2 regions of the Hymenobacter gelipurpurascens genome follow, and region 2 is predicted to be linked to the other one. Evidence: riboswitches for the same ligand, from Rfam matches in the RefSeq annotation. Region 2 holds a riboswitch; the other holds the start of a gene.
The links. Region 2 has a riboswitch for cobalamin ahead of CFT68_RS14780 (TonB-dependent receptor). Riboswitches for the same ligand answer to the same signal wherever they lie in the genome.
Positions count from the first base shown of each region.

Region 1: it holds a riboswitch for cobalamin, as region 2 does, so the genes downstream of both, CFT68_RS03715 (acyl-CoA thioesterase) here and CFT68_RS14780 (TonB-dependent receptor) in region 2, are expected to answer to the same signal.

Region 1 covers NZ_FYEW01000001.1:882,379-898,097, forward strand. Annotated here, with positions in the region: gene tamL (translocation and assembly module lipoprotein TamL) at 1-1,296, opposite strand, end outside; gene CFT68_RS03675 (TrmH family RNA methyltransferase) at 1,287-2,033, shown strand; gene CFT68_RS03680 (porin family protein) at 2,143-3,288, opposite strand; gene CFT68_RS03685 (hypothetical protein) at 3,314-4,165, opposite strand; gene CFT68_RS03690 (RNA polymerase sigma factor) at 4,146-4,730, opposite strand; gene CFT68_RS03695 (hypothetical protein) at 4,991-5,419, opposite strand; gene CFT68_RS03700 (CoA-binding protein) at 5,593-5,952, opposite strand; gene CFT68_RS03705 (NAD(P)/FAD-dependent oxidoreductase) at 6,019-7,596, opposite strand; gene CFT68_RS03710 (hypothetical protein) at 7,966-8,262, opposite strand; gene CFT68_RS03715 (acyl-CoA thioesterase) at 8,431-8,826, opposite strand; cobalamin riboswitch at 9,018-9,212, opposite strand; gene CFT68_RS03720 (MFS transporter) at 9,342-10,664, shown strand; gene CFT68_RS03725 (DUF2911 domain-containing protein) at 10,837-11,406, shown strand; gene CFT68_RS03730 (tryptophan 2,3-dioxygenase family protein) at 11,523-12,509, opposite strand; gene sdaAB (L-serine ammonia-lyase, iron-sulfur-dependent subunit beta) at 12,714-13,394, shown strand; gene CFT68_RS03740 (TolC family protein) at 13,563-15,071, shown strand; gene CFT68_RS03745 (efflux RND transporter periplasmic adaptor subunit) at 15,176-15,719, shown strand, end outside.
Region 2 covers NZ_FYEW01000002.1:675,441-691,159, reverse strand. Annotated here, with positions in the region: gene CFT68_RS14805 (hypothetical protein) at 1-268, opposite strand, end outside; gene CFT68_RS14800 (AraC family transcriptional regulator) at 386-958, opposite strand; gene CFT68_RS14790 (hypothetical protein) at 1,590-1,865, shown strand; gene CFT68_RS14785 (YncE family protein) at 1,963-3,060, opposite strand; gene CFT68_RS14780 (TonB-dependent receptor) at 3,092-4,996, opposite strand; cobalamin riboswitch at 5,223-5,446, opposite strand; gene CFT68_RS14775 (DNA-3-methyladenine glycosylase) at 5,540-6,139, shown strand; gene CFT68_RS14770 (class I SAM-dependent methyltransferase) at 6,382-7,569, opposite strand; gene CFT68_RS14765 (hypothetical protein) at 7,726-8,337, opposite strand; gene CFT68_RS14760 (DUF4397 domain-containing protein) at 8,514-9,233, shown strand; gene ahcY (adenosylhomocysteinase) at 9,386-10,705, shown strand; gene CFT68_RS14750 (hypothetical protein) at 10,859-11,413, opposite strand; gene CFT68_RS14745 (glycosyltransferase family 2 protein) at 11,553-12,314, shown strand; gene CFT68_RS14740 (glycosyltransferase family 9 protein) at 12,311-13,363, shown strand; gene CFT68_RS14735 (O-antigen ligase family protein) at 13,363-14,682, shown strand; gene CFT68_RS14730 (sigma-70 family RNA polymerase sigma factor) at 14,743-15,381, shown strand; gene CFT68_RS14725 (hypothetical protein) at 15,402-15,686, shown strand; gene gmk (guanylate kinase) at 15,696-15,719, shown strand, end outside.

The sequences.
Region 1 (15,719 bases), on a different contig from region 2:
AAATTCGACTGTCTCCTGGTATTTCTTGGCTGGTGATGCATTGATGGTAGCATCCAGTAGGCCACTGGTGGAGTCGGTAGGGGCCTCTTCGCCGCGCACCCGCCGGTACGTGACGGTGCTGAAGCGGAACATATCCAGGTTGGAGAGCTGGCGCTGGGTGAGCTGGGTGTTCTGGAGGCTATAGGGCTCACCGGGCCGCACGGCCAGCTTATTATCGAGGGTGCGGGTACTGAACTTGTGCTGGTAGGCCAGGTAGTTTACCCCATTGCGCACCAGCGTATCGCGCTGCTGCCCGAAGCGCACCAGGCCCGCGTCGGTCAGGAAATTTACCCGCCGAACGGTGTAGAGGCGGTGGTGCTCGCCGCGCGTTGGTTTGCTGACGATGGTGCGCAGCCGCACCGTGGTAGGGGCAAAGCTGGTATCGGCCTCCAGGGTGATATACTGTGACCTGAAATCATAGAAACCTTGGTTTTTGAGCAGGTCTTCAATCCGACCGCGCTCATTGCCGATGGTTTCCTCATCATATTGGTCGCCGACGTGCAGCAGGCTTTGGGGCAAGCTCAGCAGCACCCGCCGGGCCACGGCGGTGTCCTGAATATCGTAGTCGAGCTGGCTGTAGTGGAAGGGCTCGTTTTCCTGTACGCGGTACACCACCGTGACGCGGCGCGGCTCCGTGTGGAAAGGACTGCGCAGCGTGAATATCCGGAAGGGCGAAAACAGCTTGGTAGGTACTATATCCGTAGCGGAAACGCCACTACGGAAAAACCCCTTCGACTTGAGAAAGGTCTCCATCTGGCCTACACTGGCCCTGGTAAGAGCCGAGTCGTAGATGACGGGCGCCTCCCCGAGGCGCATAATGGCGTTGCCCTTGTCCAGCGCCAGCTGGTGCCGCCGCACGTGCCGGTCGCGCTTGGTCAGCAGCTTGCCCACTTTAACGGAGTCGGTGCCGGCGGCCTGAATGAGCTGGGTGTAGTGGGTGCGGTCTTCCTCGAGTTTGCGCTGCAGCTTTTCTGGGTTATAGAATTTACGGCCTAGCTGATAGATTGCTAGCTTTGGCAGCGGAAACGTGCTGTTGGGCTTTTGCTGCGTGAGAGCCTGCAGGCGTTCCGGGTCGGCTTTATCAAGGCCTTCCACCTTCACGCGGCTGAGCAGGCGCTGGCCTGGCTGAAGCAGGCGCAGCGGCGAACAGCCCGCTAGGCCACTCAGCAGCAGCAGTCCACCCAAGGCAGACCGCGTTTTCTTTCCCGAAAAAAGCCCCGTAGTGGGGGCCTCGTTAAGCAGTGAATATGGTTTCAAAAGCAGTAGCGAAATACGTGCACGCGCTGCACCTGAAGAAGTATCGACTTCGGCACGACGCTTTCCTGGTGGAAGGCGGCAAAAGCGTACGAGAGTTGCTAAGTTCCGGACTTCTAACGGAACGGTTGATTGTTACGTCTGAATTTGCCGAGAAAATCCGGGAGGAGCTTCCCCAAGGAGTGCCCGTGGATATTGTCTCGGAAGACGAACTTACGAAACTCGGTACGCTAGCCAATAATAATACGGCGCTAGCCATTGCCCGTTTGCCCCAGGAAACGCCCCTGCAACCCGAGCCCGGAAGCTTACTGCTGGCCCTGGACCAGGTGCGCGACCCCGGCAACGTAGGCACCCTCATTCGGCTGGCCGACTGGTACGGCCTGGCCGGCGTCATCTGCTCCGACACCTGCGCTGACCCCTGGGCGCCCAAAACCGTAGCGGCTACCATGGGCTCCTTTACTAGAGTATCCATCTGGCAACGCGAACTGCCTACCTGGCTCCAAAGCCTTCCAGCAGAGCTGCCCATCTACGGCGCGGACTTGCACGGCGACAACGTACACCGCCTCACGCTACGCCCCACCGGCGTACTCATCATGGGTAGCGAATCGCACGGACTCACGCCGGAAGTGGAGGCTTGCCTCACGCAGCGTCTGCACATCCCCGGCCGCGGCCAGGCGGAGAGCCTGAATGTGGCCGTCTCGGCCGCTATTCTGCTGGATAATTTCTACCGCCATGAGTAAAGCAGTGGCCTAGAGATGGTACAGGCTGCCAGTAACACAACCGCCGGAAAAGAAACAGGCCTAGCAATCGTGCTAGGCCTGTTTCTTTTATTCGAACGCGCTGGGAAATTTAGTGTAGCAGCGTGATGCCAAAGCTCAGGGCCTGGGCCTGAGGGCCGCGGTTGTCCTTGAAGACATCGTTGAGGTTATACTTCATGAACAGATCCAGACCCCGGATGCCGATGTTGCCCTGCAGGCCATACTGGAAGTCGGAGAGGTTGTAGCTGCCGCGGTCTTTGTCTTTCCGGGTGCGGCCTTCTTCCTCATATTTCAGCTTGGTGTGAGAACCGAGGCGGTAGCCAGCAAACCCACCAGCGCCGATATGAAACCCATCGTGGTCGTTTTTACCTTTGAATTGCAGCGAGGCCATCAGGGGGATATTTAGAGTCGTCATGGTCAGCTTGCTCTTCTCCAGATTGCGAGCGTCGGCTACTATGGTGGTGACGTCATTATCGTCCACGAACCGGTAGTTTTTGTCGAGCATGAAGTTGTTGAAGGCCAGTTCCGGACCCGTGATGATATGGAAGGGCGACTCTTTGCTGCCTACCCGAATGTTGTAGTGGTAGTTCAGGCTCAGGTAGCGGGAGCCAACGGGGCGCAGGTCGGGGGCGTTTTCACCCACTCCCACTGATTTGTTCACCAGCGTATTCAGGCCCAAATCCACATCGAAGCTGGTGTGTACGGCGCGGTTGGCGCGCTCTTCCTGCTTGGCTTTGCGCTGCGCCTGCTTCACGGAGTCTGGCGTGGAGCTGATGCGCACCGATACGTGGTCGTCGTCCTTGCCATCCGCCTTGTCATATACTGTCACGCCAAACACGCGGCCCATTACCACATCGGTGCGGCTCATGGTTTTGGTGTTGGTTTTGCCGTCTTCGGAGCGCACCGTGATGCGGATTTGCTCGGGCACGTTCTTGCCAGGCTGGTCTTTGGCGGGGTAGAACTCCATCGTCACCTGATCGGACTTGGAGGTTTTGCCGGCGGCTTCGGCCTGCGTGATGTAGCCATCGAGCAGCAGGATCAGCGAGTCGAGCTTGTAGTTGCGCATCTCGCGCAGCTGGGCTTTGTTTTTCACGAACAGCGTCATGGTGGACTGGTTGGGCAGTTTCACGATGATGGTGTCGTCGAGGTGAGTGGCAGGCCTAGCGGAGGCCTGCAGGCGGCCGGGCAAGAGAAGTACCAGGGCCAGCAGAGCGAGGAGAGAGGATATACGTTTCATGACGTAAGGGAGAAAAAAGGCAGCGTTAGAGTTGGATAACTTTGGTAAGCGTGCGGTTGCCTAGGCGGGCCTCCACCGTTACCACTTCCGGCAGGCCGGCATCCGTCAGGCTCACTTTGTCGCCGCGCACCGCGTTGCGGGCCTGCTGCAGCAAGGCTCCCAGTCGTGGGCGGCGGCCATAGTCTGAAGCATCAGAAGTAGCCAACGCGGTAGCAACCGTGGAGGGGCGTACTTCTACTTCAATCGGGCCCATGGGTACTGACTTAGCCGCAGTTGCCAGGGCTAAGGTGTTGGTGGCGGGATCCACTTCTGCGGGCAGAGCTACTGCCACCGCACGCTGCTCCGGAGCAGTTGGGGCGGGCGTGGCAGGCGCTACAGCCTGGCGAGAAGGGGCGGCGGCCAGCATAGCTTTTTGAGGTTGAGCAGGCGTAGAGCGAGGGGCCTGGGAGTGGCCTAGGCCAGTGCGGCGGGTTTCTGCAGCGGGGGCCGGTTGTACACCCTCGGGCCGGGCGGCAGAAGCTTCTGAGATGGCCACCTCAGTGGGCGCCGCTTCATTCTGGGCTTCTGAGGTGGTAGATGGAGAAGGTGAAGCGGGGGTTGCCTGGGTTGCAGCAGATTTTTTTGCGGGGCTTTTCTTCGTTACCGAAGCTACCGCACCGGCTCCTAGGCCACTGGTAGGGCCTTGCTGCACCAGCAGCATCCAGGCGCCACCAAGCAGCGTGAGCAGGGCCACGGCTGCGGCGGCCAGCCACATGACGGGGCGCTTGCGCTTGGGCTGAATCTCGGCCTCTAGCTGGTTCCAGAGGTAAGCGGGCGGTGTGGGCGCGTGGCCCTCCAACCGGTCCCGAAACAGCTTATCAATATCTTCCGGTTGCATATACTTCTTTCGTTGAGGAGGTGGAGGAAGGGCGGGCTTCGGCGGCGGCCACCAAGAGGCGGCGTTGGAGCATGGCCCGGGCCTTACTAAGCTGCGACTTGCTGGTGCCTTCCGAAATACCGAGCAGTTCGCCGATTTCGGGGTGGGTAAAGCCTTCCAGCGCGTACAGGTTGAAAACCGTGCGGTAACCGGCGGGCAATTCGGCCAATACGGCCAGCATGTCATCGGCGTTGAGCTGGCTTTCGGCGGTGGCGGCGGTAGCCGGCACATCGTAGGTCAAATCGTCGATGGCCATGTGCAGCGGCTCTTTGCGGCGCAACAGGCCTAGCGCCTCGTTCACCATAATCCGCCGGATCCAGCCTTCAAACGAGCCTTCGTGGCGGTACTGGTCCAGGGCCCGGAATACTTTGGTGAAGCCCACAATCAGGGCTTCCTCAGCGTCTTCTCGGCGCCGCAGGTAGCGCATGCACACCGACAGCATCAGGCCCGCGAACCGCTCATAGAGCAGCTTCTGGGCGCGGCTGCTGCCTTGACGGCAGGCGGCTATGAGGTCAGCATCAGTCACGGAAGCAGGAGTAAAGTTCGCGTCAGGAGCAAGTCGTTTGGTGGGCTAGATGCAACCTGTTGGGGTGTGGTTGCCTCGGTCCAGGAAAAAAGTATTCGCTATTCAAACATTTCCTGGTGCAATGAAAGAAAGTAGCTGAAAATCTAACAGATAGCTTTCTGAATCAATCAATAAAAAATGGTCAGCCACCAGCTCAACATAGTTGGACTGATGGCTGACCAGTAGGTTGTAACCATCCTGAAAAGCGGAAGCGCGGCGGGCTACAGTGTGGTAGAGATGGTAGCCGTGCGCAAACCGGCGCTGTTGGGAGCCGTGATGCCGGAAATGACCACGTTGTTTTTCACCACGCCGTCTACCTTAATAGTGGCCTCGATAGAGCCAGATAGGGTAGTGCCGGGCCGGGCAACTACCGGATAGAACTGTACCTGAGCCGTAAAGGTGGTGCCGGCGGGTACTGGCCTTTCATCATGGACAAAGGAATCGGAACCCGTCCGGATACTCTTTGAATAGACGGTGGTGAGACTCTGGTTGGTTTGCTTTTGCACCAGCATATGGGCTTCGTAGTCGCTAGAAGCATTTTTAGTCTGAATCGAGACAGATACTTTATGCTTGGGCACTACCTCTCCGGTTTTCTTTTCGCAGCCGGCCAGCGCTAATAACCCCACCAATAGCAGTAGAAGATTTTTCATGAGTACACGGAGTAGTTGTAGATTAATAGGAGGCTGAGTGGTGGGCTGAGCGCCCGCGAGTATGCCTTGATAGAGCTGTAATTATAGCGAAAAGGATATGCATAAAAAAGCCGCCAAAGACTAGAAACAGTGGTGCGTTTCTAACCTCTGGCGGCTGTAATTGGCGGCCGTTCTTAGTACTGGCCTACGCTCAGCATCACCAGGGTGCAGGCTTCTTCCGTTTGAATGCCGCGTTGCTGGGCCAATTCCTCCAGTTCCGGGTTTTCGGTGCCGGGGTTGAAGATGATGCGCTTGGGGTTTAAGTCTAGAATGTAGTCGTACCAGCCCGGTTGGTTTTGCGGGCCTACGTACAGCGTCACGGTATCCACGCCCTCTGATTGCGGGCGGTCGGTATGGATATCCAGGCCGGCCACTTGGCCCTTCCTGATGCCCACGGGCACTACTTCGTGGCCGTTTCTTTTAAGCTGATGGACAGCGCGGTAGGCGTACCGGTTAGGATTGTCGCTGGCGCCGAGAACGAGAGTCTTTTTCATAACTAAGGAAAGTAGCCGTCATCTGTCGTCAATGTTCAGACAACGGGTGGTGTACTCCTTTAACGATTATTTCGAGCTGATGGCTGCCAATACTGCCTCAGCGCACCGTTCCCCATCCATGGCCGCCGAAACAATGCCGCCGGCATAGCCCGCCCCTTCACCGCAGGGAAACAGCCCACGCACCTCGGGGTGCTGCAGCGTATCCCGGTCGCGCGGAATACGGACGGGAGAGGAGGTGCGGCTTTCCACGCCCACAATCTGGGCGGCATTGGTGGCGTAGCCCGGAATCTTCTGCCCGAAATTCTTGAATCCTTGTCGCAGCCGCTCCGCTAGGCCACTGCCAAGCACGTCTTCCATCTGCACCGATACCAGGCCCGGCTGATAGCTGGTTTCCAGCAGCTCCGAGGAGACTTTGCCTTTCAGGAAGTCGCCGAGGCGCTGGGCGGGCGCAAGCTGGGTATTGCCGGCCAGCTGGCAGGCGCGCTGCTCAATTTCCTGCTGCAGCCGCAGGCCCGCCAGGGCGCCGTGCTGGCGCACGTCCATGTCCTCCAGCTCAATGGCCGTCACGATACCGGAGTTGGCGAAACGGGAGTCGCGGCGGCTGGGGCTCATGCCGTTCACTACTACTTCGCCGGGCGCCGTGGCCGAGGGCACAATGAAGCCACCGGGGCACATGCAGAACGAAAACACGCCCCGCTGCTTGTTCTGCCACTGGGTTTGGTGCACCAGCGCATACGACGCCGCGGGCAGCGCCCCGCGTTCCTGGCGGCGGTACTGGGCTTGGTCAATAAGCTGCTGCTGATGCTCAACGCGCACACCCAAGGCAAAGGGTTTGGCCTCAATCAGTACGCCGCGGCGGTGCAGCAGCTCATATATATCGCGGGCGGAGTGGCCAGTGGCCAGAATCACGGCATCGGCCTCTAGGGCTTCACCGCTGGCCGTAACTACGCCACGCAGGTGGTTTTGCTCCAGAATGAGGTCCGTGACGCGGGTTTCAAACCGCACTTCGCCGCCCGCCTCCCGGATGGTTTCGCGCAGGGCCTGCACCACGGAGGGCAACTTGTTGGTGCCGATGTGGGGGTGGGCATCGACGAGAATATCTGGGGTAGCGCCGTGCTGCACCAGAATCCGCAGAATGCGGCCCACGTCGCCGCGCTTGGTGGCGCGGGTGTAGAGCTTGCCGTCGGAGTAGGTGCCGGCGCCGCCTTCGCCAAAGCAGTAATTCGAGTCAGAATCCACTACGTGGTCCTTGTTGAGCGCGGCCAGGTCGCGGCGGCGGGTGCGCACATCTTTGCCGCGCTCCAGCACAATGGGTTTTATGCCCAGCTCAATGGCACGCAGAGCTGCAAACAGGCCCGCCGAACCGGCTCCTACAATGATGACGGAGCGCTTCGACTGGCCTACGCCGGGGTACTTGAACCACGGCCCAAACAGGTCAGTTGGCGGCGCCGTTTCATAAATATCGGCGCGCAGGCGAACCAGGGGCTGCCGGCCGCGCGCATCAATGGAACGCTTGCGCAGGTGCACAAAATCGGCCTGGCCGGGCACCAACCCAGCGGCGTCGAGTAGGGCGCGGTAGCGCGCCATTTCATCGTAGGCCACTTCCGGCGGAAGCAGGACCTCGATTTCTTGAGGAGTAGGCATAAGAAAGGTGAAAGGGAGTTAGCCTTTGAACCAAAGGAAAAAAGCAGCTGCAAAAATACGAAAAAGGTGGCCTAGAGTGTGTGATCGGCCGGGGTTTATGCCGGAAACAAGGCCAGTAATTAGAATGCTCCGGGGCGTCGTCCTGCTGAGTTGGTCGGGGCATCACGCTCGAATCATCGATAAGCGCTACAACATTAGCACGCCAGATGCTTCGGCAAGCTTCGCAGGACGCGCTGATGGTAGTGGTGCCAGACCACTTTGTTCATAATCAGCAAACTGCCCTGCCACTCGCCAGAAGCATTGCCAGATAGGCAACACAGGGGGCGGGCGGCAGGGCAGGAGCCTAACCAAACTGGCCTAGCGGCCGATTCAGTCTTGACTGGTAGTGGTTTTCCGGGGCCAGAACTTCTCCATCGACTGATTGAAATGCTCCAACACTTGGCTGCGTACTTCGCCGGAAGGGTTGCGCAGCAGCCGTCCTAGCAAGTGACGGTACATTTCGGTGGTGACTTCCAGGCCCTTGGCGCTGACCAATCCGTGATGTAGCAGGTCGCAGTTGGCGGCGACAGAGTTGGATATGGAGTCGGTAAGCTCTTCACGAGCTTTGTCGGCCTCTTGAAAGGATTGTTCCAAACGGGCTTTCTGATTAGCAATGGGCTGCTCCATTTTCAACTGAGAGGAGAAATCAGGTGATTAATAGTGGCTCTAACCCGTCTGTAGTCCAGAAAGGTTCAGTTTATCTTAAGATTCCAATATAGTTTTGGATAAGAAAGCTGGCGCCGCGCCATAAGCTCCTGACTACTCAGAAGATACCATCTTCCCAAAAATGAAGCATCAACTCTGGCCCAGGATGGAAACCGGACGTTTCTGATCATCAATGGCCACGAAGGTGAACAGGCCCGAAACGGCCTTGATTCGCTCTTCAGAGTACATCTGCTCCACAAATAGCTCTACGCGGACTTGCAGGCTGGTGTTACCTACGCGGGCCACACGCCCAATCAGTTCCACCAGAGTGCCGCCCGGAATGGGATGCGTAAAATCGACTTTATCGGAGGATACCGTCACCATTTTGAGGCGGCTGAACCGGGTAGCCGTAATAAAGGCTACCTCATCCATCATATGGAGCGTGGTGCCGCCAAACAGCGTATCGTAGTGGTTGGTGGTATTTGGGAAAACGGCTTTGAAAATGCGGGTTTCCGCGCGGCTGATTTTTTCGTCGAGAGCTGACATGAAGTTGGGAAATATATAGGGGGAATACCCTTTGCCGGCGGTTTCCGCGGCTCCCAACGCCTCCTAATCATTGCCGGAATGCCCGCAGCCGTACGCGCTCACCTGCCCGCGCTTGCCCGTAGGCCAGAACAGTGGAGGAGGGCAGAAGCCCGCAGCAGCACCCAACAAGGACCCGATTCGCGCAGGAGCCTCATCATAAAGAGCGGCGGGCAGGTCTCCTGACTTGTAACATGCTTTCCGCCCTTCTCACCCGCGTTGGCAGGCAATGGGCTGTGGCTGGAAAGCACTGACGATTGGTTACTTACAGTAGCGCGTCTGTCCGGGAGTTGCACCCGGTTCCCTTTTCATTCCGGCCGAAGCCATAAACCTGCCGCTCGTCTGACTGGAAAAACAGACAAAGAACTGGCCCAAAGGTAGCAGAACCCGCCAATTGGACGCGGGCCGGATGACCTAGGGCAAGTTTCCGATGGCTTCCGCTATTTTGCGGCCGTTCCTTTTTCTTCCGCTACTGGCCTATGGCTCTTCCTGCTGCTTCTCTTGCGCCGCGAACAATGGCCTCCCGCATCCGCTCCATCTTCAGCGGCTCGGTGGGCAACCTGGTAGAGTGGTACGATTGGTACGTGTACTCGGCATTTGCGCTGTATTTCGCGCCAGCGTTCTTCCCCAAAGGCGACCTGACGGCTCAGCTGCTCAACTCGGCCGCCATCTTTGCGGTGGGCTTTCTGATGCGGCCTCTGGGCGGCTGGCTGATGGGTATTTACGCCGACCGCCACGGCCGCAAAGCCGCGCTGCTGCTCTCGGTGCTGCTGATGTGCGGTGGCTCTCTGCTCATCGCCCTTACGCCCGGTTATAGCCAGATTGGGGTGGCGGCCCCCATACTGCTGGTGCTGGCGCGGCTGCTGCAGGGCCTGAGCGTAGGCGGCGAGTACGGCACCTCGGCCACGTACCTGAGCGAAATGGCCGACCAGCGCAACCGCGGCTTCTTCTCCAGTTTTCAGTACGTCACGCTTATTGCCGGGCAGCTGCTGGCGCTGCTGGTGCAGCTTGGTCTCCAGAAAGTGCTTAGCCCGGGAGAGCTGTATGCCTGGGGCTGGCGCGTACCGTTTGCCCTCGGGGCCGTGGCGGCGCTGGTGGCGCTGTACCTGCGCCGCACCATGGAAGAAACCGACGCTTTCACCCACCAGACCACCACGGCCACTGACCCGGAAGCCGCCGCGCAACCCAGTAAGCTGAAGGTGCTGCTGCGCTACCCGCGCGAGGTCTTGACGGTGGTGGGCCTTACGCTGGGCGGTACGGTGGTATTCTACACGTTTACTACCTATGTGCAGAAGTTTCTGGTGAACACAGCCGGTTTCAGCAAGGCCGATGCCACGTTGGTTTCCTTTGGGGCGCTGGGCGTGGCCATGCTGCTTCAGCCCGTGCTGGGCGCCATTTCCGACCGGGTGGGCCGGCGGCCGGTGCTGCTTTTTTTTGGGGTGGGCTCTACGCTGGGCACCTACCCGCTGCTCACGGCGCTAGGCCACTCCAGCGGGCCTGGCGCGGCCTTCTGGCTGCTGGTGCTGGCCTTGTGTATCGTGAGTGGCTACACCTCCATTAATGCCGTGGTGAAGGCCGAGCTGTTCCCGACGGAAATCAGGGCGCTGGGCGTAGGCCTGCCGTATGCTCTCACGGTGGCCATCTTCGGAGGAACCGCCGAATACGTGGCCTTGCTGGCCAAAGACAACGGCGTGGAAACCTGGTTTTACTGGTACGTAACGGCCTGCGCCGCCATCTCCCTGCTGGTGTACCTGCGCATGGGCGACACCCGCGACACCTCCCGCATGCGCGATGACCAGTAACCGGCAAGTGGCCTAGCGTAGCTCAGCAGGAAACAGAAGCAACTAGTTGACTTCTAGATATGTCCATGAGAAACTGGAAGAGCTTTTTTTGAGGACGTGCTTTTGCCCCGAAAACAAAGTTCGTACGTTGTGCTTACTGTTCTATCTCACTCTCCTTAACCCCATCAACGCCATGCGCACTTTCAAATTCCTGACCCTATTCATTGGGGCCTCCCTGCTAACCGGTGCGGCCTTCGCCCAGGGCACCACTACAACTACCACCAAGACCACTACAACCAAAGCGCCCGAAGACAAATCGAAGCGGCCCAGCCCGCCCGCTACCGTAATGGGCACCGCGCCCGGCGGAGTGGCCTACACCATCGACTACAGCCGGCCCTCCGTCAAAGGCCGCAAAATATTCGGCGGACTAGAGCAGTACGGTAAAGTATGGCGCACCGGCGCCAATGAGGCTACCACCTTCGAGGTGAAGCAGCCCGTGAAAATCAACGGCCAGGCCTTGCCCGCCGGTAAGTACGGGCTGTTTACCATTCCCGGCGAGCAGGAATGGACCATCATCTTCAACAAGACCGCTGATCAGTGGGGCGCCTACGAGTATAAAGCCGACCAGGATGCTCTCCGCGTGAAGGTGAAGCCCACCAAACTGCCTGCTCTGGTAGAGCAGTTCACCATCACCTCTGATAACGCTGGTGTAGTAAAAATGGCCTGGGAAAATACGCAAGCCAGCTTCACGGTAAGCAAGTAATTGGCCTAGAAGCCTTTTTTTATCAGATCGGCCACCGTTCTTACTCAGATGAGTAGGAGCGGTGGCCGATCTGATTTCTGGCAGCACTAGGCCAGGTAGAAAGCGGATTCGGAACTCTACCCTTGCTTGGCCATTTCCTCGCCCAGAACGCTTTCTACCCAGGCTTTGCCCCAGTCTTCCAGCTCCTGGGGGCTCCAGATTTGCGGATAGAAAATACGGCGCTGGAACTTGGGAGGCAGGTACTTGCGCCAGTTAGTGCCGCCGGTAGCGGCAATGGCGTCGGGGTGGCGCTCCAGGTAGCGCACCGCCGATTTGTAGTGCATCAGGGGCCAGTTCACATTCACGTTCACGTCCAGCTGGCGCAGCTGGCGGAGCAGGCGCGGGTGCTGGCGGTCCTCTTCGGGCAGGCGCTGCACCACGGCCCACAGGTTGCGCTCCTGGAAATGGCGGGCGTGCTCGATGAGCTGAGCCGTATATTTTTCCTCAAACTGCACAAGCGTGAGGGCCTTGGCGCCGGTGTCTTCCACGGTGGCGCCGGCTTTCCAATAGATGCAGCCCAGCAGCTCGTCGTGGGCGGCGGCTTCGCCGAGTAGGCGGCGCTGCTCTTCAGGCACGAGGTTGGTGAGGCTGGTGCTGGCCAACTCAATCATGCGGTACTGCACGCTCTGGAACCCCGAGGCGGGCATCAGGCTCATGCGGAACTGCAGAAACTGCTGCTTATCCATACCGTCCACCATCACATCAAACGAGTCGATCAGGTTCTCGAAGTAGCGGTTTACGCGGCCTACGCGCAGCACCACTTCCTGGAGCGTGGGCGTCTGCAAGTCGCCGAGCTGCTCGTACTCGCAGAGGCAGAGCTTGAAGTACAGCTCCGTAATCTGGTGGTACATGATGAAAATGCGCTCATCGGGAATCTTCGTGAGCGGCTGCTGCAGGGAGAGAAGCGTGTCTAGCTTGATGTAGTCCCAGTAATTGACGTAGTCGGCGTAGTACAGGCCTTCCAGGTAGCCGGCCAGATCCTGGCCATCGGCAGCGTATTTGGTTTGGAGTAGGCGCAGCTGTTGCCAGACGGCCGGCGAGAATTCTTCCTCGGGAGAGCTCATGCGTAGGGTGGAGGTAAACGGCGGGAGAAAGGAAAAGAAAGGAGTGGGTGGCCTACAAAGAACGAAAAAGCCCTCGAAACCACCACGCAGGCAACGGCCAGGCTGCCCCAGACATCTTACTGGCTGAATATGTCGGGACATGGATTGCGGGAGTGGCCTAGGCCTGTTGCTTTCCCCAATGAATCCGATACCTTTACCCTGTTTATGGCCGAGAAAAGCAGTATTTTCGATATGATCGGACCCGTGATGATTGGGCCGAGTTCCTCGCACACAGCGGGCGTAGTCCGCATTGCCGGGGCCGCTATCCGCATTTTGGGCTCGATTCCGACCCACGCGACTATCACGTTCTACAACTCTTTCGCCCGCACCTACGAGGGCCACGGCTCCGACCGAGCTATTGTGGCCGGTCTGCTGGGCATGGCCACCGACGACGTGCGTATCCGCGAAGCCTTCGACCACGCTAAGCATGCCGGGCTGCAGTACACGTTCCAGAGCGTGGGCAATGCCTCGACCATGCATCCCAATACCATTAAGCTGCAGCTGCGCGATGAGCGCACCGGCAACTCAGTGGAAGTGATCGGGCAGAGCCGGGGCGGCGGCGTCATTCGCATTGTGGAGGTGGATGGGTTTCCCTCGGACTTCTCCGCCTCGCTGCACACGCTCATCATTGATGCCGACGACGTGCCCGGCTCCATTGCCTTCATCGCCTCCGTTATAGCCCACGACGATTGCAACATTGCTACCATGTTCGTGTCGCGCAAGGGCAAGAACGATGCGGCCCGGCAGTTCATCGAAATAGACTCGGGGCTTCGTGAAATCACGCTGGAATATCTGCGCCAATTGCGCTGGGTTCACCGCGTTACCTACATTCCTACTATCGAGTAAATTACTAGACTAACGGTGTAAAACGGCTTTTTCACGGCTGATTTTCCCCGATTGGTTGATTTTGACAGGGGAGTGGCCTACCGTTCCGATACCTTTAGTGGCCTAGGCCACTTGGCTTTCGCTCCCGGCTAACTTCTTCTTTTCTTTCAGGCAAGTAAGTATCCTCTTATGAAGCGTTTTTACTGGTTGTTGAGTATGTCGGCCGGGCTGCTGGCGGCCCCGGCTGTGGCCCAGACCACGCAGCCCACTCAGCCGCCGGCCGGGTCGTTGGCGGGCACTACACCCAGCGGACCTTTCTCTCTGCAGCAGGCCATTGATTACGCCCTGAAAAATAACCTGGGGGTACGTCAGCAGCAGCTAACTTCGGAGCTTCAGAACGCTACGCTGCGCCAAAGCCGGGCCGCCCTGCTGCCCACGGCCAACCTTTCGGGTACGCAGGCCTGGAACTACGGTACCAGCCTCGACCCACTGACCAACGACTTCGTAAGCCAGACCATCCGCTCAAACAACTTCTCGGCTAATACCCAGGTTACGCTGTTCGCAGGTTTTCAGCTGCGCAACACAGTGAAGCGTAATGCCCTCGACACGGAGGCTAGCAACCTGGATATTGAAAAGTCCCGCAACGATTTGTCTTTGAACGTGGCCTCCGCCTTCCTCCAGCTGGTGCTGGCCGAAGAGCTGGTGCGCACCAACGAGGTACGCGTGAACAGCACCCGGCAGCAGGTAGAGCGTACGCAAAAGCTCCTGAAGGCCGGCGCCATTCCGGAAAGCAACCTGCTCGATATTCAGGCCCAGCAGGCTTCCGATGAGCTGAACGTCATCACGGCCCAGAACCAGCGCGACCTGGCTCGCCTCACGCTTGCCCAGCTGCTGAACTTGCCTACGCCGACAGGCCTACAGATTGAAGTTCCGGCCCTGGCTGACCCCGACGACCAGCCACTGCTGGAAGCCGACCCCGATGGGACGTTCCAGACGGCGCAAAGCCTGCTACCCGAAATAAAAGCGGCCGATTTGCGCGTGCGCTCCGCCCAGCGCAGCCTCGATATTGCCCGCGGTGGATATTATCCGAGGTTGGCGTTTGGCGCCGGTGTGTTCACGGGTTTCTCCTCGTCGCGGTTGGCTCGGGTGTTCAATGGCGACTCGACCGATGCAGTGCAGCTGCCGGTGTTTCAGCCCGGCTTGGGTGGGCAGCCCATTCCGTCGCAGTATTTTCTGTTGCAGCCCAAGCAGGCTGTGGCCGAATTCCTGCCTTCCGGCTTCTCCAGCCAGATCAAAGATAACTTGGGTAAAAACCTGCAATTCTCGCTGCAAATCCCGATTCTGAATGGTCTGCAAACCCGCACCAGCGTGCAGCGGGCCCAGATCAATATCCAGCAGCAGGAATTGCGCGCCGAGCAGGCTCGCCTCACGGTTCGCCAGAACATCCAGCAGGCCTACGCCGACGCCATTGCGGCCCAGCGCCGCTACCTATCGGCGCGCCGCCAGGTAGAAGCCCTGACTACGGCTTACCGCAACGCCGAAATTCGCTTCAACAACGGGCTGCTCAACGGCACTGAGTTCAACATTGCCAAAAACAACCTCACGGCGGCAGAGTCCACCATGATTCAGGCCAAGTACGAGTTTATCTTCCGCCGCAAAGTCCTCGACTTCTACCAGGGCCGCCCCATTGCGCTGTAGGCCAGTGCAGCGGCTGCCTGCCTCCACACGGTTTGTACTGTGCCTGAGGACTATTCTGTATCTGCTTCCCAAGACCCCAAATACCAAGACCCTAAGTTGCTAAGATGAAAAACAACCGCGTACTGTATATTCTGCTGGCTGTAGTAGTGCTGCTACTAGGTGGCTTCTGGGTGGCGAAGAAGAAGGGTTGGGTCGGCAAACCCGCTGGCACCGAGGTGCTGGCCGTGAAAGCCGGCATGAACACGATTGTGGAAACGGTGAGTGCCTCGGGTAAGGTGCAGCCGGAAACGGAAGTGAAAATTTCGCCCGACGTATCCGGCGAAATCATTGAGCTGTACGTGGAAGAAGGCGACTCCGTGAAGAAAGGCCAGCTCCTGTTGCGCATCCGGCCAGATAACTACCAGGCCATGGTAAACATGCAGTCGGCTTCGGTAGGTACGCAGCGCGCCAATGTGGCCCAGACCCAGGCGCGCCTGCAGCAGCTGATTGCCAGCGCCCGCCAAACCGAGCTGACGTACCGGCGCAATGCGTCGCTCTTCAAACAGAAGGTGATTTCGCAGTCGGATTACGAAGCCAGCAAAGCGGCCTATGATGCGTCGCAGGAAGAAATTAACTCGGCCCGCCAAAGCATCCGGGGTGCGCAAAGCA
Region 2 (15,719 bases):
TCATGTACATACCGCCGTGGTCCATGCCCGCCATGCTGCTCATATCGTGGCCCGAGTGGTCCAAGCCCGGCATCGGCTGGGTCTTGCGGGTGGTATCGGGCGCGGCCATGCCGGGCATAGAGTGGCCTACGTGTTGGCTATGGTCAGCTGGTTTTTTGGCGCGGGCCGTATCAGCGGCGGGCGTTGCCATTTTGTGCATATCGTGCTGGGCCTGGGCCGTGGCAGATAGCAGCAGTAAAGCGGGCAGGAGTAAACGGGCAGAACGCATATAAAAACAAGTCGGGGTACTACAGCAGAAGTGTTCTGCAATAGTACCCCGACTTGGGCGGCAAAGTTTTACACGATTTGCGCCGGGCGCGTGCAAGGTTGTGCCTCACGGAGTGGCCTAGGCCAGTTGATCCAGAGATAAGCGCTTCGGCATCAGGTCGCGGCGGAACTCGCTTACGGAGCGGCCCGTCACTTGCCGGAACTGGTTGCTGAGGTGCTGGCCGCTGCTGTAGCGCATATGCTCAGCTATTTCACTCAGCGTCATTTCATTGTAGCTCAGCATCTCTTTCACGCGCTCAATTTTCAAGCGAATGAGGTACTTCTCGATGGTGAGGTTTGCCGTGCGCGAAAATACCTTGCTCAGGTGCGAGTAGGTGGCCGCAAACCGCTCCGTCAGAAACGCCGATGTCGTCAGGGGCATACGAGCCGTACGGAGGTGCTCCAAGTATTCAACTAGCGCGGCTTTGATTTGCTCCGTGAGCTGGTCGGCGCGGCCGAGAAGTACATCGAAGCCCGCTTCGCGCAGGATAGGGGCCACAGAAGCCGGATCAACGGGGGTACTCTGGTCTAGTTGGGCCTGGCCGAGTTTCACGTCGGTAGCATGGTAGCCAGCTTGCTCTAGGAGGGTGCGCACGGCATCAATGCAGCGTGGGCAAACCATATTTTTGATGTGGAGGAGCGTCGTTTTCACCGGTTTTTAGTTGAGTCCAACCGCGTAGCGGTCCGCGTGGGTTTACGAGTAGGAGAAGCGGCAACACGTGGCTTAGGCCGCCGGATAGGTTCCGTCGATTCCTCTGCCCATGTCTTGCCAAACCAACTGGTAGCTGCCCAACTTACAAAAGGCATAATGCCCAGGAAAGTGACAGCCAACAGCCAGAAAAATACGAAAAATGCGCCAAACAGGCGACCGAAGAAATGGTCTTGTACGCCAAACAAATATGCTACCAGCAACAGAGCAAGCCCCAGGCTCACAGCGGCCAGAATTCCCGTTTGTCGGAGAATTGGTTTGTACGTAACAGGCCAGGTGGGGGTACGGTTCATAAGCAGCCCAATGAGGGGCAGCAAATATATTAGTTACACGACTTTCTGCAGAACACGTCGGGTGGAGCGTTGGGCCGGAGTGGCCGGTGAGCGTAGAGTATAGACATGGCTGTGACGGGTTAAATAAGACAAATCAGAACGGGAGACCTAGGTATAGCCGGCAGCCGACCGGGTGGAAGACGGGCTGTTTTACCGAGGAACTGATTGTACGCAAAAACCACGGACGAGGTCAGCCGTACAGCAGAATTGTTTTCTGTCTTCCTGCTTCCTACCACTTCTCCATGAAAACCCTTCTCTCCCTCCGCTCAGCAGCCGTTGCGTTGCTGCTCAGCACAGCCCTTTTCACTACGGCCTGCGATACTGGCACCGGCACCGGCGAAACCAACGTAGAGCGCGGCGACAACAAGCGCAAAGACCCTGACCCCGGCCAGACTACCAACTCAGATTCGGCTACCGCTGGCCTACGCCGCGACACCACCGGCCGCCCTACAGGCCGCCAGCAGTACGAAGCCGCCAGCGAAGCCAAAGACCGCAACCGCGATGGCCTAGCCGATTAACGCTATTTCCGCCGCCACAACCTCGTGGCACTTAAAAACAAAAAGGCCGACTCCAGAAGAGCCGGCCTTTTTTGCGCACAAAAAATTACTTTATTGATTAATAAAATACGAAGCCATTCGGGGAGATACCGACCGCTGCGGAATCAAGCGCGACCCCGCTGGTATTGTAGCGGACCATGCGGCCGGGCCCGTTGTAGGAGAGGGCTAGGCCACCATAAATAGTGTTGTCGTTGGGGTCGATATCGAGACCGTAGAAGCCGCGCCGGATGAAAGGCGTAGTGGGCACGGCCGCATCGGCAATGCCCATGCGGAACACGCCGCTGCCGCTTTTGATGTAGAGCTGGTCGCCGGTGCCGTTGCGGCGCAGGCGGGAGCCGAAGCCGGGCGTGAAGCTCAGGTCACGCTTACGGGCCGTATAGGGCGCCACGTTCAGGAAATCAACTAAGCTGCCTTTTATGGATTTTGTGGCGTCCACGTAGTCGGTTTTGCCGGCGCACAGCACCCACACGCGCCCGTCGCGGTCCAGCGCAAAGCTGGAGGGCGAAGCACCTACCGTGAGCGTCGTTTCTACCGCATCCGTAGCGGTGTTGATAACCGTTACGGTGCTTTCCTCGGCGTTTGCCACGAACAGCTTGCCATTGGCCACCAGCATTTCCTCGGGGCCTTTGCCCACCGGAATAGTTTTGGTGATGGTATTCGTCTTCAGATCCAGCACGGCTACCCGCCCAATTACGGGTGTGGGGTACGTCGGCTGCACCCATTCGCTGATATAAGCCTTATCAGCGCTGGCGCCCACGATATAGCGTGGCTGGGCCAGCACGTTCTCGATGGTCGTTACCTTCTTGAAATCGGGCAACGATACCACGGTCAGCTTGCTGTTCTGGTTGCCCACAATGTAGCCCCGGTTGCCCACAACGGTCATCGACTGGGCCACATCAGCCAGCAAAGGTTGGCTGTTGGCCGCCTGGAATACATCGAGCGCTGTAATTTTCTTGCTCGGCACATCGAACAAGCTCACGGTGCCATCGGGCGTGCCGTAGCTGCCTTCGTTTACCACAAACACGCTGTTGGTTTGCGCGGCGGGTGTGGGCGTATTCGGATTGTCAGGGTCGCAGGCAGTCAGAAAGGCGAGAGTGCCGGTCGTTAGGAGTGCGGCCCGTTGCCACTGCTTCAATAAGAACAGATTGGAATACATAAAATGGAATGAAGGAAAAGAAAGAAAGACGTTAGTGCCAGGCTACACGCACGCTCAGCTGCGCCGAGCGCGGCGGCATAGCTCGGTAGAGGTAGTTCTGGTAAGATTGATTGGTGAGGTTGCGGCCCTGCGCCAGCACCGTGAGGGCCAGCGAGCTGCGGAGCATGCGCCAAGTGTAGCCCAGGCGGGCGTCGAGCAAGCCGTAGGAAGGCAGAAAGTTGTTGCCCTCATCTTCCACGTAGCGGAATCCTGTCAGGGTGAAAGAGGAGCCAGCCTGCCACTTGTTCCAGGTGCCATCGAGCGTGGCGGCGCCTGTGTGCTGGGGTGTGTACACCAGCTGCCGGCCGGAAAGCGTGGCTGTCGTCAGCTCGTCGCGGGTTTTGTAGGCGCGGGTATAGCCGTAGGCCACTCTGCCCGACACAGAATAGGCCGTGGTGCGCCATTTCAGCTCCGAGGTTGCTTCCAGACCATAGGTGCGCACCTGCCGCAGGTTGCGCGGGCTCACGAAGTTTTGCCCCGGCTTCGGCCACCACATCACCCAGTTATCTACTAGCTGCTGGTAGCCGGTTACTTCGCTGTGCAGCGTGAGGCTGAGTTGCTCTAGGCCAGTCCACTCGTGGCGTAGGCCACCCTCGTAGCCAAAGCTGCTTTCGGGCAGCAGGTTTGGGTCGCCGCCGGGTTGGTAGTAGCGCTCATTGAGGGTAGGAGCCCGGTAGCCGCGCGCCGCGCTGGCCTTTAGCAGCCACTTGTTGGTAGCCGATTCGCGGAACTGCCACTCCGCGCCCAGCACCGGCGTAAGCGGTGGCCGCCGCCCCGGCAGCAGCGCCTGCCGCAAGGTGCCCGACAAATGCAGGGTAGGCCACGGGTCGTAGCGCAGGAGGGCATAGCCGGCAAAGCGGTTCTCCGCCAGGTCGCGGCCATAGTCCGACATCTGCACCGCGAAATGCTGCGCTTCGGCTCCTACCCGCAAGCTAGTGACGGGCCCGAACCGAAGCGTATGGCTGGCCTGGGCCTGGGTGGTGCGCACGCGGGAGTCGCTGCGGAAAGCGTCGGTGCTGTAGTTCAGGATGTCTTCGAACCAAGCCACCCGCACTGCCGACTCATGACGGTTCGTTACGCGCTCATAACCTAATAGTAGCCGGCGGCTCTGGTCACGCTGGCGGGCATGGTCGTTTTGGGTGCCGATGGCGGGCTGAATCTGGCGGTCGGAGTCGGTGAGCCAGGCGGCGGCCTGTAGTTGGCCCTGCTGGCCTAGGCGCCACGTTACGTCCTGCGCCAGGCTGCCTTGCCAGAAAGCCGCGTTGGTTTGGCGCGGCCGCCCGCCGCCGGGCAAATCAAACGGGAAATCGTTGGTGGCATGCCGGTAGGTGGCGCTGGTGCGCACGGCTACCCGCTCGTCGCTGAAGCCGCCTTCCAGGTTGCCGGCCCGTAGGCCAAAGCTGCCCGCATCTGCCTGGCCCGCAGCCGTAAAACCAGCTCCCCAGCGTACCGGCGAAGACAGCAAAATAGAGCCGCCTACCGCCCCCGAGCCGTACAGGCCACTTGTGGGGCCCGGCTGAATATCTATCTGCGTGGCGCCGCTCACGGGCAGCAAGGCAAAATCGTTCTGCCCCAGCGTAGGCAGCATAATATTAAAGCCATTCCAGAGCACAGCTGTATGCTGGGCCGAAGTGCCGCGCATGGTGATGGTGCTGAGCTGACCGGGGCCGTAGTTTTTCAGGTACAGCGGCGTACGTGCCGCCAAGGCCTCCGAGAGCATACCCGTGCGGTAAGGCGCCAGCGCTGCAGAATCCAGGGTGATGATGCGGGTGCCGGTGGCAAAGCGGTTGGGCCGCTCCACCTGAATATGCACCGCGGGCAGCGCCTGCACCGAGTCGGTGGCGTGCGTAGTGGCCTGCTGGCCTAGCACGGCGGCAGGCAGTAGGAGCAAACCCATGGACCCCAGCCGGCTGAGGGTACTCAGGGAGGTGGTAAAGGGCCGCTTGGCGAAAAGGGTACTGATGAGAACCAAAATTTCCGGGATAGGAAAAGTCAGTTCAAAACTTCTGGCACTGCCTTCCGAAACCGGAATGCCCTACCGAAGCCGAGTCCGAATACAGGAAATCAAGCCGCCCGAGGGCCGCTTACTGCAATCGTTCTCCGCCCTTCCTCCGAAGGCGCTGAACATAGGAAATGCAAAGGCAGGTCTCCTGGCTTGCTTCGGGTCGGTCGCCTTCCCATTTCTTTGCCGGCTACTAAGTGGCCTACATCAAAACAGTGGCAGGGGGAATGACCGCCTGGTAAAAAGAAGCGTACAGTTGCGGGGACAGCTCCGGAATTAAACCGGATTCCCTTTTCAGCCTCGCCCCCCAATCGGAGTCCGGCCACCTTTACGCAGGCAAAGATAAGGCAATTATCGATGCGCTGAGGAAGATGAGCCGCAAGTGGCTAGGTCAGTAGTGGCCTAGCGCCGCTATTTCTTCTCCTGCCCAACAACCGCATGAAACTCCCCCTCGACTTTTACCGCCGCCCCGACCCCGTAGGAATTGCCCGTGAGCTAATCGGGAAACACCTGTTTACGCGCATTGATGGTGTGCTCACGGGTGGCCGAATCGTGGAAACAGAGGCCTACGCCCACCTCAACGACCAAGCCTGCCATTCGCATTTGGGTCGCTACACGGCCCGCACGAAAATCATGTACGAGCCCGGCGGAGTGGCCTACACCTATCTGATTTATGGCCGCTACACCTTGTTTAATATTATCACCAATGAAGCCGGCAAAGCCGATGCCGTCCTGATCAGAGGGCTAGAGCCGTTGGAAGGCATTCCGGAAATGCTGCTTCGCCGGGGTATTACGGCAGTGCAGCGTAACCTCACCTCCGGCCCCGGCCTGCTCACGCAAGCCCTCGGCATCACAACCGCCCATTACGGCACAGACCTCACCGGCAATTTTATCTGGATGGAAGACCAAGGAGAGAAAGTGGCCTACGAAGACATAATAGCCTCTCCCAGAGTCGGCATCGATTACGCCGGCGAGGATGCTGCCTTACCGTGGCGCTTTCGCCTAAAAGACAGCAAGTGGGTAAGCCCGGCGAAGTGAGGTAGGAACTATTGGATCAAGTGGCCTAGAAGGGTTGTCATTGCGAGGAGGCACGACGAAGCAATCCTTCCTTGGCGTAGGCAGTACATCTGTCGAAAATGAAAAGCCCTTACTTCTCCCATGGAAGTAAGGGCTTTCAGTTATTCAGTATTTCGTGCAATGTTAAAGCAAAGATTGTTTCGTCGTGCCTCCTCGCAATGACAAGGCAGGCCTAGGCCAGTCAGAACGACCAACTCATTAGTTCACAGCTTCTCACACACCAGCACCATTAGCTTGCCTTCCAGATTGGTGGTAGCAAACAGGTACAGGTCGCCGCCCTCCCGAATGCCGGTACGGTGCCGGAACTCCGCTACAGTATCGGGGAAGTTGCGGGTAGTGACGTGGGCCCGCACCTCGGGGCCTAAGTAAGTGCGCAGGGCTTGGCCATCGTATTTCTCCGTGCCCCGAATCCGGAAAATGCGGCCCGGGAACTGTGGGTGCAGTGTGTCAGAAGTATAGAGGTGGCTGTGCTGGTGGAGCTTCAGCATCTCGAAGGCAGTACCGATGCTGCGGAATCCGCCGGCTTTCAGCACGGCCACGTTGGGCTCGTAGAGGTACTCCTGCGGCAAGGCATACCGCGCAATGGCCCGGCTTTCCCGGGCGCGGTTCAGCCGAAACTCCTGCTGCTGCCCGTTGCGGAGCAAATTCACCGTGAAACGCTCGGGGTCTACAGCCGGCTCGGGGCCCAGTTCATACAGCACCTCTTTGCACTCATTGTCTACGGCTACCACCCATAGGCGGCGTACGTGGCGCAGCTCCTGCAAGGCCTGCTCGATATCGAGCATGGGCGAGGTTTTGAGTAGTACGCTGCGGCTTTTGTGCAGCAGGAGCGGCATAATGCGCAGCACATCGGGCTCACAGTCCTGCAGCCGGAAAATCTTGCGGGCAGCCGTGTCGCGTCGGGCCGGGTCGAGGTAGATCCAGTCGAACGTATCGGGCGTGCTGCGCAGGAAGTTCACGGCATCGTCGTTGTGACACTGCACATTCTCGATACCGAGTTGCTGCAGGTTGTAGCGCACTACCTCTACCAGGCCCAGGTTGCGCTCCACATAATGAACCTCGGGTACAGTGGCCGCAAAATGCGCCGCATCTACTCCGAAGCCGCCTGTAATGTCAGCCAAACGCTGCCCGCGTACCAAACTGGCTTTGTAAGCCGCCGTACGGTCAGAAGAGGCCTGCTCCACGGAGAGAGCAGGCGGGAAAATCAGGTCCGGATTTTCGGCCCAGGCCGGCAGTTTGGCGCGGGCTTTCTGGCGCGCCTGAATCTGACGCACGAGGTCCGGAACGGGTAGGCCAGGATAACGGCGGGCCTGCAGCGCCAGTTGAGCGGGGTCGTCGTGCAGATGCTCGGCTACGTATTGCCGGGCCGCTGCCGGCAGCGGGTATTCCATGTAGGGTTCCTACGAAAAAACAATGGCCGCAGTCAGCAACTGCGGCAGAAAGTATCCTCAAACGTAAGAAGGAATCCGGCAGCCGACCCCAACATGGGGCACCAGCTGCCGGATTCCTTCTGAAAAGTCGGCTGAAAAAAGGAAACGCGAACAGGCCTAGCGTAGGTTCCAGCGTAACGCCAGCAGCGGCTGCCCTGTCTGGCTGGCCGATAGGCCTAGCGCGCTCGGGCGCAGCTGCTGCAACATACCCGTACGGGCAGCCGGCAGGCCAGCGTTGTGCGCTTCTATAGCCCGCTGTATGTGCTCGTTGGTATGGCGAGAAATGAAAATGTTTGAGAGCAAGCTTGCTGCCGCCACGCCAACGGCCACTTTCTGGGTGTTGTTGTGGTACTGCTGATACTCCGTTTTGGCAAGAACCTGCTGGCTGTACAGGCCTACAGCACTCACAAACGTGAGGCGCTCGGCGAGAAACAGCCACTTCTGCCGGCGATACCGGTTCAGATTGTCAAGAGCTTCTTCGTTGCCAGCCAGATAAGGGCGTAGCTTCTGGCCAAAAAATCCAGCGCTCTGATAATCAGATGGTTTTCCCTGTAGGCCAGTCGTGAAAAAGAAATTCTTTTGCACACCGTTCAGGCCCCGCTCCCTGTCTTCAGGGCTGAGGCGAATGATAGTAGTAGGTGCCTGCTGCGCGTGGGCCGCCAACGAGCCAAACACAAACGGTAAGACAAAAGCAAAGCGGCGTGCAGAACCAAAAATAGCACTCTTCATCAGTAGGGGCATGGGTACAAAATTACCATTCTAAGCTACAGCACCCTAAGCCTCTTACCGAGAAAAAAGTGCAATCCATCGACGAAAAGTTTAGTTCGTCGTCCAACAAAAAGCGCGGGGGTTACGTTGTGTCGGCATCTTACCCGAGTTTTTTCCATTCAACCCGCTTGTCTACTATGAAAACCCTGACCTCCCTGCTCCGCCGCTCCGTGGTATTCGCGGCTCTGCCGGCCGCCCTGGCTTTCAGCTCCTGCTCCAACGACGATAAAGCCGACCCAATCCCTGATCAGGGGCGGGTGTTAGCCGTGCATGCAGCTCCAAATGCTAATGTGAAAGTATCAGTGCTTGCCGACGAACAAGCTATTAAGGATCTGAACTACGGCGAAAATTCCGGCTATCAGGTACTCAATGCCGGCAGTAAAGTGTTTAAGGTAAATGTGGCTGGCACCACTACCACAGTAGCTACGGCAACCCAAACAGTAGCCAAAGACAAGAATTACTCTCTGTTTGCTTACAGCCCTTCCAACCAAGCTAACTCAGTTGCCCCTCTATGGGTAGAGGATGACCTGACGGCTCCAGCTGCTGGAAAAGCTAAAATCCGGGTGGTGCACGTAGGCCAGGGTGCCGCTTCGCCCCTTACGCTATATCGTACTGAGTCCACTGGTACTGCTACCCTACTGATTCCGAACATTTCTTTCGGTAATGCTTCGGCCTTCACGGAAATTGACGCCAACACGGCAAATCTGTACTTGTCGAATTCCAGTAATGTGCCGGTTATTATCATTGGTAGCAAAGTGCTGGCTGCTGGCAAAATCTACACATTGGTAGTTCGAGGCTCCTCGACAGGCTTGACGACGGATCTGCAGGTGAAAGCCGATTTCATTGAGAATAATTAGGCCTAACTAGCCCAGCAACATGAAAAACCCGTTTCGGCTTCGGCCGGAACGGGTTCTTTGTTTAAGGCGTTGGGCTACAACCGTTGATAGCGAAGGATAACAAATCAACTATCTTTGTGGTTGAAACGCCACACGCACTTGCTACCTCTATTATGGTTGAGACGAAGACCACGGCATACGTTCCGTACAAAGTAAAAGACATGAGCCTCGCTGCCTGGGGCCGTAAAGAAATCCGCTTGGCCGAGGCTGAAATGCCGGGCCTGATGGCACTGCGCGAAGAGTTTGGCGCTTCTAAGCCGCTCAAAGGCGCTCGGATTGCCGGCTGCCTGCATATGACCATCCAGACCGCTGTGCTCATCGAGACGCTGATTGCGCTGGGTGCTGATGTAACCTGGTCGTCGTGCAACATCTTCTCTACCCAAGACCACGCTGCCGCTGCCATTGCTGCGGCTGGCATTCCGGTTTACGCCTGGAAAGAGATGACGGAAGAGGAATTCAACTGGTGCATTGAGCAGACGCTGTTCTTCGGCGAGAAGCGCGAGCCTCTGAACATGATCCTCGACGACGGTGGCGACCTGACCAACATGGTGCTGAACCAGTTCCCGGAGCTGGCCGCTGGAATCAAAGGCATCTCGGAGGAAACTACAACGGGTGTGTTGCGCCTGCTGGACCGCGTAAAGAACGGTACGCTGCCCATGCCTGCCTTCAACGTAAACGACTCGGTTACCAAGTCGAAGTTCGATAACAAGTACGGCTGCAAAGAGTCGGCGGTAGATGCTATCCGTCGGGCTACCGACGTAATGATGGCCGGCAAAATTGCGGTAGTAGCCGGCTACGGCGACGTAGGAAAAGGTACTGCTGCTTCGCTGCGTGGTGCAGGTGCCCGCGTTATCGTGACGGAAATTGACCCTATCTGCGCTCTGCAGGCCGCTATGGACGGCTATGCGGTGAAGAAGATGGAAAACGCCATCAAGGAGGCTGATATCGTAGTAACTGCTACCGGCAACTGCGACATCATCACGGAGAGTGCCTTCCGCTCCCTGAAAGACAAAGCCATTGTCTGCAACATCGGTCACTTCGATGATGAAATTGACATGGCTTGGCTGAACAAAAACTACGGCGACACCAAAGACACGGTGAAGCCACAGGTTGACATCTACAACATCGACGGTAAAGAGGTCATCATCCTCGCCGAAGGCCGCCTCGTAAACCTGGGCTGCGCTACGGGCCACCCCTCGTTCGTAATGTCGAACTCGTTTACGAACCAGACGCTGGCGCAGCTGGAGCTGTGGCAGAACGCTGCCAATTACGAGAACAAAGTGTACACCCTGCCCAAGCACCTCGATGAGAAGGTAGCCCGCCTGCACCTCGCCAAAATTGGTGTGGAGCTAGACGAGTTGAAGCCTAAGCAGGCAGATTATATCAACGTGTCAGTAGAAGGCCCTTTCAAGTCGGACCTGTACCGTTACTAGGCCTCTAGGCCACCCCATACAGAAAAGCCCCGCCTGCAGTTTGCAGGCGGGGCTTTTTGCTGTTAGTGCCACTTCAGTCTTGTAGAGGTAATAGACCCCTGTATTCTTCCATATCGGTATTTATGGTCGTGCCTAACAAGAGCCGGTCATGCTTCACAAAACAGCAGTAACCCGCGAAGGCGTAGTGCGATACACGGGAAAGCTGTCGATTTCCGACGCGTAAAATTCCCGCAACTGCCTGGCATCAAACCGTACCCGAGTGGAATCATTGATGAGGTTTCGGTAGCGCACTAGCTCGGGAAATCTACCTTGCTTAATGGCCTGCGATAAATCCGACATCTGTTCCCAACCGGAAGCTAGTCCTTGCACCTCGTTGCCGCGGATCCGGATGGCATGCACCCAGCAGCCGGCCTTTGGTTGCTCCTGCACCAAATAGTAGAGCCGACGGTAACGCAGAGCGGTAGCTTCTAGAAGCGTGTCGCCGGTAGCAGTATAGGTGATGATATTGCGCTGAGTAGCCGCGTCAAAATGCACGCTTAGATTCAGCGTATCGGTAGCAGAAAGCAACTGAAGCCGGGAGCCTAAATGCCGCTCCAGGTTCTGGGGACGAGCAATGCGGAAAGCATCGAATGTGGCACTTGGACTCTCGCAGCCCGTGAGCCCGCCCAACACCAATCCACTGAGTAGCAAAAAACGGAGCTGGTGCATAAGAAGCAGCGGATAAGATGTTTGAGCGTTCTTTTGATGCCTGATTTGGCCAAAAAGTAACCCAGGAATTGCTCTTGGGTAGGCAACTGCATCACCGTGAAACCGATTAGCGGTCAAAATCCGGATATTTGTAGTTCCTATGCCTGCCATTCAGCTATCCGTCGTCATCATCACCTACAACGAAGAGCGCAATATTGCCCGCTGTCTGGAGGCCGTGCGTGGCGTGGCCGATGAGGTGGTCGTCGTCGATTCTTTCTCTACCGATGCTACCGTGGCTATCAGTCGGCAGCACGGCGCCCGTGTGGTGCAGCACGCGTTTGAAGGCTACGTGCAGCAGAAAAACTTTGCTACTGCTGAAGCCCGATATGAGCATGTGCTACAGCTCGATGCCGATGAAGTGCTAACGGAAGAGCTGCGCCAGAGTATTCTGGCAGCTAAAAACGATTGGCAAGGTGCCGGCTACACCTTGGCTCGCCTAACCAATTACTGCGGCTCCTGGGTGCGCCACGGTGGCTGGTACCCCGACCGCAAACTGCGCCTCTATGACCGGCGCCTAGGCCAGTGGGAGGGTCTGCTCCTGCACGAGCGGTATGAAGTAGCCGCAGGCCAGCCCGTAGGCCAGTTACGTGGCGATGCCCTGCACTATTCCTACGACTCTGTGGAGCAGCATGTGCAGCAACTAAACCGCTTCACGAGTATCGCGGCCGATGAGCTTTGGCTGCGCGGCAAGCGCAACGTCACGGTCTTTCATTTGCTCCTGAAGCCTTGGTGGAAATTCGTGCACGGCTACTTCTTCCGGCTGGGTTTCTTGGATGGGTTTGCGGGGTTGAGCATTGCCACGATATCGGCCTGGGGAGTGTTTCTGAAATTCGCGAAGCTGAAAACCAAAGCTGCCGCATGAAAACCTTCCTGATCAGCCGTACCGATGCTATCGGGGATGTCGTCCTCACGCTGCCTGTTGCGGGCTGGCTCAAGCAGCTGTTTCCAGGGTGCCGCGTAGTGCTCCTTGGGCGTACCTATACTGAGGCTGTTGCCGAAGCCTGCCCGTGGGTTGATGCGTTCCTGAATCTGGACGAGTTGCTGCGACTAGTGCCCGGCGAGCAGGTAGCCACTCTTCAAGCCCAGCAGGTCGATGTGATTTTGCACGTCTTCCCAAACAAAGCAGTTGCGCGCTTAGCCAAGCAGGCCAAAATCCCGGTGCGTATTGGCACCCGCAACCGCATCTTTCACTGGTTTACCTGCAACCGATTGGTGGCCCTAAGCCGGCGCCACTCTCCTTTGCATGAGGCGCAGCTTAACCTGGAGTTGCTACGGCCCTTAGGCCACTTCGAGGCCCTAACGCTTCCCGAGGTTGCTGCATTAACCCAACTCCAGCCTTCTGCTGCCTTACCTAGGCCATTAGCTTCCTTGCTGGCAGCTCGGCAGCCTGGGCAGCTCAATGTAGTGCTGCATCCACGAAGCCGAGGCAGTGCCCGGGAATGGGGCCTTCCACATTTTGGGGCGCTGGCTCGTTTGCTCCACCAAGCCGGGCACCGCGTATTCGTGACCGGTACTGCCGCCGAAGGGGAGGAGCTGCACGAGTGGCTTTCGGAATACAAGGCTTTCATTACCGCAGAGTTTACCGGCCAGCTTAGCTTACCCGAACTACTGGCTTTCATTGGGGCTACTGATGGCTTAGTGGCCGGGAGTACCGGACCTTTGCACTTGGCCGCCGCGCTGGGCCGGCATGCGCTAGGCCTCTATCCGCCCATCAAGCCAATGCATCCCGGCCGGTGGGCTCCGCTTGGCCCCCATGCCGAGTATCTGGTATTCGACAAGCCCGACTGTCAGGATTGTCGGGCGCAGCCTGCGGCCTGTACGTGTATTAAGGCACTGGAACCTTTGCAAGCTTTGGCCCGCATTCAGACTTGGCAGCCGTTGTCTGTTCCTTTACCTACTCGCCCGGATTAATGGGTACTCCCGCAATGGAACCGCAGCGAAATGCATCGGGGTGGCACTGGTGGTGGCGTACGGGCCGTTTGTCGCAATATTTGCTGCTGCTGGCCTGCGCGGCAGGAGTTGCCGGGCTGCTGGCGTCGCGCGCTTTGGTAGCCCTGAGCCCAGTGGTAGGCGTGTTTGCTGCTCTCGCAAATCCGGCGCTAGGCCAGTCTGTAGCTAAGTGGCTGCGGTTGCGCACCGTATGGGCACCGGCCGCGCTGTACGCCTTGCTGATATTGAGTGGCTTCTATACCCAGGAGTGGGCCGTGTGGCGCCACGAAACCTACCGCTTACTGCCTTGGCTGGGCGTGCCGCTGGCCTTTGGCGTGGCCGTGCCCCTCAGTCGCCGCCAGCGTTTCGGAATTGGCTGTCTATATGTAGGAGGCACTGCCCTCGTTGGGCTAGCCACGCTAGGCCAGTATTTCGTGCACCCTGCCGCCGCCAACGAGTCGTTTGGGATTGGCCAAAGTATGCCTTCCATCACCGGTATCTTTCACATCCATTTCGGGCTGATGCTCGCCCTGGCCGCCTTCTTTGCGGTGTTGCTGCGGCGCAATGCACAAGCCACTCCTTTCCTGAAAGTACTGCTGGTTGTGGCGGCAGCTAGCTGCGTTATAACGTTGCATCTGCTAGCCTACCGTACGGGGCTGCTGGTATTCTACGTTATGGCTTTGCTGGATGTGGTGCATCTGCTTCTGCGCCGCCGTCTGGTGCTGGGGCTACTGGCGCTGCTCCTGCTGGGGGTAGTGCCGTGGGTGGCCTACCAGACTTTGGAGCCGGTGCAGCAGCGCGTGCATGCCACCATATGGGACCTATTCCAGTTCCGCGATGGGAATGATATCAACCAGTATTCTCTGTCCCGCCGCATTGCCGCCTGGCAGAACGCGCTTGCAATAGCTCAGCAGCATCCGTTGCTGGGAGTAGGCCCCGCGGATACCTATCGAGCCATGATGGAGCAATACAGCTGGAAAGATTTCGGTCTTCTGCCCGAAAACCGCGTAATGGTGCATAACCAGTATCTCCACCAGCTCATTGGTGGCGGTATTGTGGGGCTGGGTTTGTGGTTGCTGGTGCTATTTGGCCCTTTCATGAAACCCGCCTTGCGTCGCAATCCGTACGTGTATCATTTTCTATGCATGCAGGCTACCGCAATGTTGGTAGATTCGCTGCTTGAATTACAGATCGGGTTCAACTTGTTTGTGTTCTGCTACGGCTTCATTGTGGTGGCCGCCGAACGATGCGCAACCTCACCTATAGAAACGGGTAAACCTTCCGCCTTGCGGATGGTATAAACCTTAACATTTGTCTACCGGCTGTATTTTTTTGATATTCAGCCGCAATTTTCAGCGTTTATGAGCGACTCTCCCGAACGGGTTCCCAAACTGAGCAAAGAGGAAAAAGACCGGCGTTTTCAGGCCGAACTGATGCCTGTGCTCGATTCGCTGTACAACTTCGCCTTTCGCCTCACGCTGGACGAAGATGACGCAAATGACCTCGTACAGGAAACTTATCTGAAAGCATATCGCTTCTTTGAGTACTTCGAGCAAGGAACAAACGCCAAAGCGTGGCTGTTTCGCATCCTGAAAAACTCGTTCATCAACGATTTCCGCAAAAAAAGTAAGCAGCCTGCCAAGGTTGATTACAGCGAAATCGAAGGGTACTACAACTCGGAAGATGTGGAGGCCGACGGCGACGCCGGCAGCACTTCCTCCGACATGCGGCAGCAGTCCGTGCGCGACCTCATCGGCGACGAGGTGGCCAGCGCACTCAACTCACTGCCCGTGGATTTTCGCACCGTCATTATCCTCTGCGACCTGGAAGGGTTCACGTACGAGGAAATGGCAAAAGTGCTCGATATCCCTATTGGGACGGTGCGCTCTCGCTTACACCGGGCGCGTAACTTCCTGAAGGACAAGTTGGAAAGATACGCCAAGTCGATGGGCTACGGCTCCGAAGACGGCGACGATAGTAATTCAGACGAAACCGAATAATCTCCTGCCAGGACTTAGCTATGGAAACTACTTCTACAAAAACCAACCAGAGCGGGGCTACTACCAGTGCCCCCGACTGTGAACGCGTGAATACAATACTTGACCAAATTATCGTAGGCCAGGAGCCCACGGCCGAAGACGAAGATTACTTCGTTAGTCATGCCGAAGACTGCTCACCTTGCTTCGACAGTATCGATAAGCAGCGCATTTTCGTTGACTTTTTGTCGCAGCATGTGGGCCGCAAAGGAGCCCCTTCTTCACTCCCTAACGCAATTCTTGCGCGCGTTCAGGCAGAAATGGCCTAATTTTACCCCATGCAGGGTAAAATCATCGTTTTT